One region of the Actinoplanes derwentensis genome, then DNA from elsewhere that is predicted to be linked to it. Evidence: riboswitches for the same ligand, from Rfam matches in the RefSeq annotation. Region 1 holds a riboswitch; each other region holds the start of a gene.

The links. Region 1 has a riboswitch for cobalamin ahead of BLU81_RS08930 (MerR family transcriptional regulator). Riboswitches for the same ligand answer to the same signal wherever they lie in the genome.
Region 2: linked by a shared signal. The riboswitch ahead of cobN (cobaltochelatase subunit CobN) and the one ahead of BLU81_RS08930 (MerR family transcriptional regulator) in region 1 are both predicted to bind cobalamin.
Region 3: linked by a shared signal. The riboswitch ahead of BLU81_RS00770 (VWA domain-containing protein) and the one ahead of BLU81_RS08930 (MerR family transcriptional regulator) in region 1 are both predicted to bind cobalamin.

Annotation. Positions count from the first base shown of each region.
Region 1 is NZ_LT629758.1:1,944,157-1,947,424, forward strand. It holds gene BLU81_RS08920 (SDR family oxidoreductase) at 1-470, opposite strand, end outside; gene BLU81_RS08925 (TetR/AcrR family transcriptional regulator) at 575-1,237, shown strand; cobalamin riboswitch at 1,235-1,382, shown strand; gene BLU81_RS08930 (MerR family transcriptional regulator) at 1,438-2,295, shown strand; gene BLU81_RS08935 ((2Fe-2S)-binding protein) at 2,331-3,050, shown strand; gene metE (5-methyltetrahydropteroyltriglutamate--homocysteine S-methyltransferase) at 3,090-3,268, opposite strand, start outside.
Region 2 is NZ_LT629758.1:9,279,039-9,282,306, reverse strand. It holds gene cobN (cobaltochelatase subunit CobN) at 1-1,792, opposite strand, end outside; cobalamin riboswitch at 1,831-1,953, opposite strand; gene BLU81_RS41530 (precorrin-3B synthase) at 2,061-3,268, shown strand, end outside.
Region 3 is NZ_LT629758.1:169,440-172,707, reverse strand. It holds gene BLU81_RS00770 (VWA domain-containing protein) at 1-1,911, opposite strand, end outside; cobalamin riboswitch at 1,944-2,097, opposite strand; gene BLU81_RS00765 (gluconokinase) at 2,227-3,268, opposite strand, start outside.

The DNA.
Region 1 (3,268 bases):
GCGTAGGCGCCGTAGGTGGGCATCTGCAGCCGGGTGATGGACGTCGAGAAGGTGATGATCGCTCCACCCGCGCGCACCTGCCGGGCGGCGAGCTGGCTGACCACGAAGGTGCCGCGCACGTTGGTGCGCTGGATGCGGTCGAAGGTGTCGAGGTCGGTCTGCGCGATCGGCGCGAGCGGCATGATGCCCGCCGTGTGCGCGACGACGTCGACGCCGCCGAAGGTGTCCGTGGCGTGCTGGAACAACGCCGCCATCTCCGCGGGGTCGGCGACGTCGCCGCCGAACGCGGTGGCCTGGCCGCCTGCGGCGACGATCTGCTTCACCGCGTCCTCGGCCTTGGCCTCGTTGCCGCTGTAGTGCACCACCACGGCGATGCCGTCGGCGGCCAGGCGCTCGGCGACGGCGCGACCGATGCCGCCGGATCCTCCGGTCACGATGGCGACGCGGGTGGGAGTGAGGTTGCCGGACATGTGCCCTCCAGGTATGTGGACTAGGTGTCCATATAACCGTAGCGAGATAAAGACTAGTTGTCCACTAATCTGAGGGCGGAGTTGTCGAGACGAGAGGAACGACCATGGCTGAGCAGTCGTCGCCCCCGGTGGCACCGCAGCGACGAGGACGTGGCCGCCGGCCGGCCGCCGAGGTCCGGGCAGGCGTGTTGCGTGCCGCCACCGAGCTGCTGCTGAGCGAGGGGATCAAGGCGGTCACGTTCGACCGGGTCGCCACCGCGGCCGGCTCCAGCAAGATGACCCTGTACAAGTGGTGGCCGTCCGCCGGGGCACTGGCAGCGGAGGCCTACTTCACCCACAGTGAACCCATTCTGGAGTTCCCCGACACCGGCGACATCCGCGCCGACATCACCGCACAGCTCTGCACCTTCGTCAGGCTCCTCAACACCGACGGCACCGGCGCGATCCTCGCGGGACTGATCGGGGTGGCGCAGACCGACCCCGAGCTGTCCGCGGCGTTCTCACTGCACTACTCGGCCACCCGCCGCGCGCTCGCCATGGCGGCCTTCGAACGGGCCCGCGAGCGTGGTCAGCTGCGCGACGACCTCGACCTCGGCATTCTCGTCGACCAGCTCTGGGGAGCGTGCTACCACCGCCTGCTCATCCCCGACGCCCCCCTGACCGAGGAATTCGCCATCGCCCTGGTCGACAACGCCCTCGACGGCGCGGGGAATAGGGCGGCCGGGACGAGACGATCGGTGTCGGGACGGATGGGGCGTACCCCGTAGGATGGGTGGGCAGTCGGTTCGCCCGGTTCGCCAGATCGGGTGTCGTAAGAGGGAACCCGGTGGGAAGCCGGGACTGCCCCGCAGCGGTGAGTGGGCGACGGTGCGTGCCCGCGAGTCCGAATACCTGCCACTGCCCGCGCCTGACCTGGTGTGGTGTTGTCGGTGACCTCGAGGGCGGGTCGGCGGTGGGAGAACAGCTGATGATGCACGCGCCGGTCGAGGAGCGGCTGAGTGCCGGGATACTCGCCCGGCGGCTCGGTGTCGCCCCGACCACCTTGCGGACCTGGCACCAGCGGTACGGACTCGGCCCGTCCGGGCACGAGTCCGGGCGGCATCGGCGCTACACCTCGCACGACGTCGCCGCGCTGACCGTGATGGCGCAGCTGACCACCCGAGGAGTGCCCGCGGCCGAGGCCGCCCGGCAGGCCCGCCGCGAGACCACATCATGGACTGCCGACCGTCCGTGCGGTGACCCTGGTACCGACGCGGAAGCCCGTGGGCTGGCCCGGGCCGCCCGCCGGATGGACGTGCTCACCCTGCGGGAGACCCTGGCGGCCTCGGTGGCCGGGCATGGTGTCGTGCACACCTGGCACACCATGGCCGGGCCCGCGTTCAGTCACATCGGGCACGCCCGCTACCCGGAGACGCGCAAGGCGATCGCGCGGCGGCTGCTCACCCGTACCCTCAGTGAGGTTTTTGCCGCGGTGCCCCGCCCACCTGCGGGTACGCCGGTCTCGGTGCTGCTGATGGCCGCCGACCACGGCCGGGACGTGGCCGCCCTCGACGCACTCGCCGCCGCGCTCGCCGAACGCGGAACCGCTTCGATACACCTCGGCGCCGGCCTGTGCGGGGAGGTGATCGGCGGCGCGGTGGCCCGGGCCCGGCCCGCGGTCGTGGTGCTCTGGTGCGACGGTCCCGGACCGATGCCGGCGGAAATCCTCGCACCCTGCATCGGTGACCCGGCGTGGCGGCCGGCCGTCGTCGAAGCCGGACGAGGCCGGGCGTGCCCACACCTCGCCGACGCGGTGGCGGCAGTCGCCGGGCTGGTCGCGGCGTGACCCTTCGAAAACAGGATGGCCGGAACGGTCGCGGCGTGACCGGGGCGGCTCTGGAAGCGGCGGCCCGGCTCGGCCCCTACTTCGCGTGGGAACCCTACGACGGTGAACCCGGCTGGCGGCCGGTGCGGGAACTGCTCGACCCTGACGTGATCGCCCAGCGGGTTCGGATCGGGCGGCGGACCCTGGCCGGGCTCGGCGGGCTGGACCACGCGGACATCGACGAGCGGGCCGCGGCGTCGATCATCTTCCTCGGGCTCGCGTCGCGGCTGCTGTCACCGCTGCTCGGGGCGGTGGCCACCGGCGGCGTCCTGCCGATCGCCGACGTGGAACGGCTGTGGTGGCGGCAGGTCGAGGCGGGACCGATTCCGATCGCCTGGCACGGACTCGACAGCGGGCCCGGCACAGCCGAACTCTTCTCGCGTACCGCGATCCGGGGTCTGGTCGAGCCGGTGCTCGACGTCTTCCGTGAGCGGTTCCGGCTGTCGCCGCAGGTGCTGTGGGGCAATGTCGCCTCGGCGCTGGGCGGTGCGGCGGGCATGATCGCCGACGCGATGCCGGGCGCCGCCGAAACCGCCGCGACCCTGGTCACCGGGTGTCTCGAACTGCCGCCACTGCGGGGAACCGCCACCCTGACCCGGCCCGATCCGGCGCGGGCCCGCTGGTACCTGGCCCGCAACAACTGCTGCCTCTACTACCGCATCCCCGGCGGCGGCACCTGCGGCGACTGCGTGCTGAACACCCGGCGGCCGGGTTAGGAGGGTTCGGGCGCCCGAACCCTCCACCCGCGCAGAGGGCTAGCGCAGTTCAGCGGCCGCCGCTACCAGGTGACGCAGGGACGCCTCGGTCTCCTCGTACCCGCGGGTCTTCAAGCCGCAGTCCGGGTTCACCCACAGGCGGCGCGCCGGAACCGCCTCGGCCGCGAGCCGCAACGACGCGACGACCTCCTGCTGGGACGGCACGCGCGGCGAGTGGA
Region 2 (3,268 bases), 3.3 Mb from region 1:
CCGGCAGTTTGGCCGGGTCGAGGGCGGCGATGTTGGCATGCTCGTCGAGCAACTGCTCCAGGCGGGCGATGTCGCCGTACGACTCGGCCCGGGCCATCGGCGGGATCAGGTGGTCGACCAGGGTGGCGTGCGCCCGGCGTTTGGCCTGGGTGCCCTCGCCCGGGTCGTTGACCAGGAACGGGTAGATCAGCGGCAGGTCACCGAGGGCCGCGTCGGTGCCGTCCGAAGCGGACATGCCGACGTTCTTCCCCGGCAGCCATTCCAGGTTGCCGTGCTTTCCGACGTGCACCACCGCGTGGGCGCCGAAGTCGTCGGCCAGCCACCGGTAGGCGGCCAGGTAGTGGTGGCTCGGCGGCAGGTCGGGGTCGTGGTAGATGGCCACCGGGTTGGCCCCGAAACCGCGCGGCGGCTGCACCATCACGACGATGTTCTCGTCACGGAGCGCGGCCAGCACGATGTCGCCCTGATCGGTGTACAGCTCGCCGGGCGGCGGGCCCCAATGCTGCTGGACGCTCTCCCGGAAGTCCGCCGGCAGGGTCGCGAACCACGCCGCGTAACGCTCACCGGAGATCCGCACCGGGTTGGCGGCCAACTGCTCCTCGGTCAGCCAGTCCGGGTCCTGGCCGCCGGCCGCGATCAAGGTGTGGATCAGGCCGTCACCGTCGTACGACCCGAAGTCTCCGATCTTGTAGCCCTGACCGTCGAGGGCGGCGAGCAGCGCGACAGCCGAAGCCGGGGTGTCGAGACCGACGGCGTTGCCGATCCGGGAGTGTTTCGTCGGGTAGGCCGACAGCATCAGCGCGACCTTGCGCTCCGCGGGCGGCAGATGCCGCAGTCGGGCGTGCGACACCGCGATCCCGGCGACCCGGGACGCCCGCTCGGGGTCGGCCACGTAGACCGACAGCCCGTCCTCGTCGATCTCCTTGAACGAGAACGGCACCGTGATGATCCGGCCGTCGAACTCGGGGATCGCCACCTGCGTCGCCGCGTCCAACGGTGTCAGACCGTCGGCACTGGCCTCCCAGGCGGCCCGTGAGCTGGTCAGACAGAGGCCCTGCAGGATCGGCACGTCGAGGTCGGCGAGGACGCCGACATCCCACGCCTCGTCGTCGCCGCCCGCGCCCACCGTGGCCGGTTTGGTGCCGCCGGCCGCCAGCACCGTCACCACCAGGGCGTCCGCCTTACGCAACTCGGCGAGCAGCTCGGGCGACGCGGTCCGCAGCGATGCCGTGTAGATCGGCAGCGCCCGGGCGCCCTTGGCCTCGATCGCCTGACTGAGAGCCTCGACGAAGGCGGTGTTGCCGGCCATGTGATGGGCCCGGTAGTAGAGCACCGCCACGGTCGACGGGCCGGTGCCGGGCGCGGCCTCGCGGGGCAGCGGGCCCCACTCCGGCGCGGCGACCGCGGGCGCGAAACCGTTGCCGGTCAGCAGCACCGTGTCGGAGAGGAAGTCGTGCAGTGCGGTGAGGTTCTCCGAACCGCCCTGGGCCAGGTAGACGTGCGCTTCCGCGGCCACGCCGGCCGGCACCGTGGACAGTCTCATCAACTCGGCGTCGGGGGCCTGCTCGCCACCGAGCACCAGCACCGGCACGGTGCCCGCGAGCAGCGAGTCGAGGCCCGCCTCCCAGGCGCGGCGACCGCCGAGAATGCGCACCACCACCAGCTCGACCCCGTCGAGCAGGGCCGGAAGATCGGCGACGCCGGTGCGGGCCGGGTTGGCGAGACGCCATGGCGAGCCACTGGCCCGGGCGCTGAGCAGATCGGTGTCGGATGTCGACAGCAGCAGGAACACGCGCGCACTCCCCCTCGGGGTCCGCGCCCCGGGTAGAAAAGGAAAGGCGGCGACCGGAGTTCCTGGCTGCCAGGAGAAAACCCTGGTGACAGTGGCGGGACCGCGCCGGACTCACACCGGCTTCCTCCGCGGCGTCGCCGCCCGTTGAGCCCCCTGAGCTTCCCGAACCCCGGTGTCCCGCGTCAAGGCGAACCCGGCGCTGTGACGCTCCCGACCACGGCCCACCGAAGGTGAATTCGTGTCGGAGGGCGGCCGTAGTATCCGGGCCATGGCTCACCGTCGAACCTCCGAGACCGATGCCTGCCCCGGCGCTCTGCGGCTGCACGCCGCGGCCGACGGCATGCTGGCTCGGGTGCGGCTGCCCGGCGGGATGCTGTCCGGGGCGCGGTTGCGGTCGCTGCGGGAGCTGGCCGAGGAGTTCGGTGACGGCGCGCTGGAGTTGACCTCGCGTGCCAACCTGCAGCTCAGAGGCTTGGGTCCCGGCGATGCGCCGGCTCTGGCGGCCCGGTTGCGGTCGGCCGGTCTGCTGCCTTCGACGACCCACGACAACGTACGGAACATCGCGGCCCCGCCCCTGCCCGTCAAAGCGTTGCGCGTGCTGGTGGACGAGCTCGACCGGGCGATCCTCGGTGACCCGCTGCTGCCCGCTCTGCCGGGGAAGTTCCTGTTCGCGATCGGGCATGTCCCACTCGCCTCGGACGTCGCGGCGATCCCCGTCGGAGTGAGCGATGACCAGGGTGAATCGGCGGATCCGTTGTTCGCTGTCCGGTTCGCCGGGCACGACACCGGGGTGCGGGTGGAGTCCACTCAGGTGGCTCCGGCGCTGATCGCGGCCGCGCACGCGTTCCTGTCCGAACGCGACGTGCAACGCGACACCCGGACGGACGTGCAACAGGACACGCGGCAGGATGTTCGGCTGGCCGGCGGTTCAGCGGTGTGGCGGCTGCGGGAGCTTCGGGACGGCCCGGGGCGGGTGTCGGCCAGGGTCGTGGCGGCGCTCGGTCTGACGCCGGTGGCGGTCGAGGTCGCGGTTCCGGTCGGTGCCACGGAGCCGGGTGACCTGATCGGGATCGTGCCCCAGCAGGACGGGCTCGTGGCGGTCGCGGCCCTGGTGCCGTTGGGCCGGTTGACCGGCGTACAGCTGCGGGTCCTGGAAGACGCCGACCATCTGGTGGTGACGCCGTGGCGCGGGGTGCTGGTGGCTGATCTGCCGCCGGAGGCGGCGCAGCCGTGGGCGGATCGCCTGGCCGGAGCGGGTCTCGCGGTGACGCCCGGCTCGCCGTGGTCCGGGGTGACCGCGTGCGCCGGGCGGCCCGGGTGCGCGAAATCGCTGGCCGACGTGCGGGCCGACGCCGTCGCCGCGGCCCGGTTCGTCGACGGGCTGCCGGTCCACTGGGCCGGATGCGCGCGAGCCTGCGGCAGCCCGGCCGGCCCGCACGTCCTGGCCGAGGCCACCACCAACGGTTACATGATCAC
Region 3 (3,268 bases), 1.8 Mb from region 1:
CCGCAACAGCGACAGCACCGCGGTCTTGACAAGTGTCATGCGTTTCCGCGCGGCCATCGACCCGGAGGCGTCCACCACGAAGAGCACGAGGTTCGCCTCCCGCCCCACATGAACCGACTCCCGAAGGTCCCGAGGCAGCACCCGGATCCCCCGCCCAGCGCCCCCACCGACCGGACGAGCCGAGAGGCCACCGGCGGGCCGGACGACCGACGGGTGCACGGGATCCGACGACGAGATGATGCCCGGAGCAAGACCACCCGGAGCGGAACGACCACTGGCGAGGAGGCCGCCTGAACCCGACGACCAGCCGTCGGGCGCGGCCCGGTCGAGGGCGGTCCGGTCCAACACGGCCCGGTCCGTGGTCCGGTCCGAGGCCGTCCGGTCCAAGGCCGTCCGGTCCAGCGCGGCGCGGAGGGTGGCGAACAGGTGTGGGGCGCCGGAGAGTTTGCCCTGCGGGAGGCGGCTGCCGACGACCCGGCCGCGGCGGGCGAAAGCCGGGGAGCGGCGGCCGGCGTGGCCGCCCTCGCCGCGGGCCGCGATGCGGAACGTGCGGGTGCGGTAGGCGGTGCCCGCAGCGACCGCGACACCAGCGGCCGGGATGGTCGGCGAGGGCGTGGTGGACTGATCGTCGCTGTCGGACGGGGAAGGGGAACTCGGCGGTGCGGGGCTGGGGTCCGTACCAGCAAGGGGGTGGTCTGTGCCGGGGTTGTCCGTGCCGGACGGGCCACCGGTGTCACGCGGACCGCCACCACCGCCGGGACCGTCCGGGTCGTCGTCACCGGGGCCGTCGCCGGAACCGTCGGGGTCGGCGTCCGGATCCGGGCCGTCGGGGTCGTCGGCGCGGCGATCCTGCTCGGCCTGGCGTTCGGCTTCGGCCTGGCGGTCTTCTTCGGCCTGGCGTTCGGCTTCGGCCAGGGCCTCGTCGAGTTTCTCCTCGTCGGTGCCGGGCGGGTCGAGCGGGTCGGTGCGGCGGCGGTGCGGCAGGGCCAGCCGGGCGGCGTCGCGGACGTCGTCGGCGGTCACCCGGTCGCGGCCGTGCCAGGCGGCCAGGGCCACTGCGCAGCGGGCCACCACGATGTCGGCGCGCATGCCGTCCACGCCGTAGGCGAGGCAGACGCGGGCGATCCGGTCCAGTTCGGCGTCAGGCAGCACCACCGACGGGAGCTGGGCGCGGGCGGCGGCGATGCGAGCCTCGTAGACCTGCTCGTCGGCGACGTAGCGGGCCGCGAAACCGGCCGGATCCGCCTCGTAGGCCAGGCGCCGCCGGACCACTTCGGCGCGCTGGCGGGCGTCGCGGGGCGCGGCGACCGTGACGACCAGGCCGAACCGGTCGACGAGTTGGGGGCGGGGTTCGCCCTCTTCCGGGTTCATGGTGCCGACCAGCAGGAACCGGGCGGCGTGTTTGACCGAGACGCCGTCGCGCTCGACGTGGGCGCGGCCCATCGCGGCGGCGTCCAGGAGCAGGTCGACCAGGTGGTCCGGGAGTAGGTTCACCTCGTCGACGTAGAGGACGCCGCGGTGGGCGGCGGCGAGTAGGCCGGGCTCGTACGCCTTGACCCCGTCGCTGAGGGCCCGCTGCAGGTCGAGAGTGCCGACGACCCGGTCCTCGGTGGCGCCGACGGGGAGTTCGACGAGGCTGGCCGGACGGGACAGTGCCGGGCCGCCGAGGGTGTGCGGGCCGTCCGGGCAGCCGGGGTCGGGCGCGTCCGGGTCGCAGGCGAACCGGCAGCCGTGCACCACCTCGACGTGCGGGAGGAGACCGGCGAGAGCCCGGACCACGGTGCTCTTGGCGGTACCTTTCTCACCTCGGACCAGGACACCGCCGACGGCCGGGGAGACCGAGGTGAGCAGCAGGGCCAGTCGGAGGTCGTCGAGGCCCACCACGGCCGAGAACGGGTACGGATTCGTCACCAGGGTCCCTTCCGGCGGGTGTCCACGCCCGCTGTCGGTTGTCGCGAGCGGCCGGAGTTCCTGGCTCCCGGGGCGATTTCCCCGGTCACAGTGGCGGGACCGTCCCGGATTCGCACCGGGTTCCTCCGCTACCGCTCGCCGGTCACTCTTCCGGACCGGCGAGTAACCCGTCAACGCGGGGTAGGTCACGGCCGGCGACATCACGGCAGCCCCTTCAGTGTGGTGACCTGGGGTGCGATTCGCACCCCAGGTCACCACGCCGGGAAGCGGGCGGGTGAGCGTGGTGACTTCGGGTTCGGTCCGGACCCGGCGTGGTCACGATCCGGCGGGGACGGCCTTCTCGGTGGCGGGCAGGGGTTCGGGGGCGATCCGGTCGAGTTCGGTGACCACGTCGAGGACTGCGAGCGCGGACTTCTCCACCAGTGGGCGCAGCCGCCGGTAGAGGGCGGCGTCGGCCGGGTCAGGCCGGGTGGGTGTGCCGGTGGGGACGAGGGCGGCGGCCTGGTCGAGGTCGGGGAGTTCGCCGAGGGCGTGCCGGGCCAGCAGGCAGGCGCCGAGCGCGGTGCCCTCGGGCACGTCGGCGACGGTCACCGGCAGGTCCAGAGCCGACGCGAGCACGGTGATCCACAGCCGGGAGGCGGCGGCTCCGCCGGTGGCCCGGATCTCGGTGAGCGGGTTACCTTCGGCGTCGAAGGAGTCCCGGACCAGGGCGAGTTGCTGGCAGACGCCTTCGACGGCGGCGCGGACCAGGTGCGGCCGGCCGTGTTCGCGGCGCAGCCCGAGGTAGGCGCCCCGCATGCCGGGCCGCCACCAGGGCGCCCGTTCGCCGAGCAGGTAGGGCAGGCAGAGCAGGCCCTCGCTGCCGGCCACGATCCCGGCCGCCTCGTCGAGCAGCCGGGCGTCGCGGTCGTCGTCGTCCTCACCACCGGAACCACGAGACGAACCGGCAGTGCCGGGGTCCAGGGCCTGACCGGCCCAGCGGACCACCGAACCGGCGTTGTTGACGGCCCCGCCGATGACCCAGCGGTCCTCGGTGAGGGCGTAGCAGAACAGCCGCCCGGCGTTGTCGCTGGTGGGAGCGCCGACGACGGTGCGCAGGGCACCACTGGTGCCGAGGGAGACCGCACCGACGCCGGGCGAGACCGCGCCGACGCCGAGGTTGGCGAGCGGCCCGTCGGCGGCGCCGATGATCAGTGGAGTCTCCGGGGGCAGACCCGCCGCGGCGGCCACCTGAGGGCTGAGCGTCAGGGCTTGGGTGGTGGGTACGACCTCGGCGAGCTGCTCCGGTCGTACGCCCGCAATGGTCAAGGCGTCTTGGTCCCACCGCCGTGAGTGGATGTCGTAGAGGCCGGTGCCC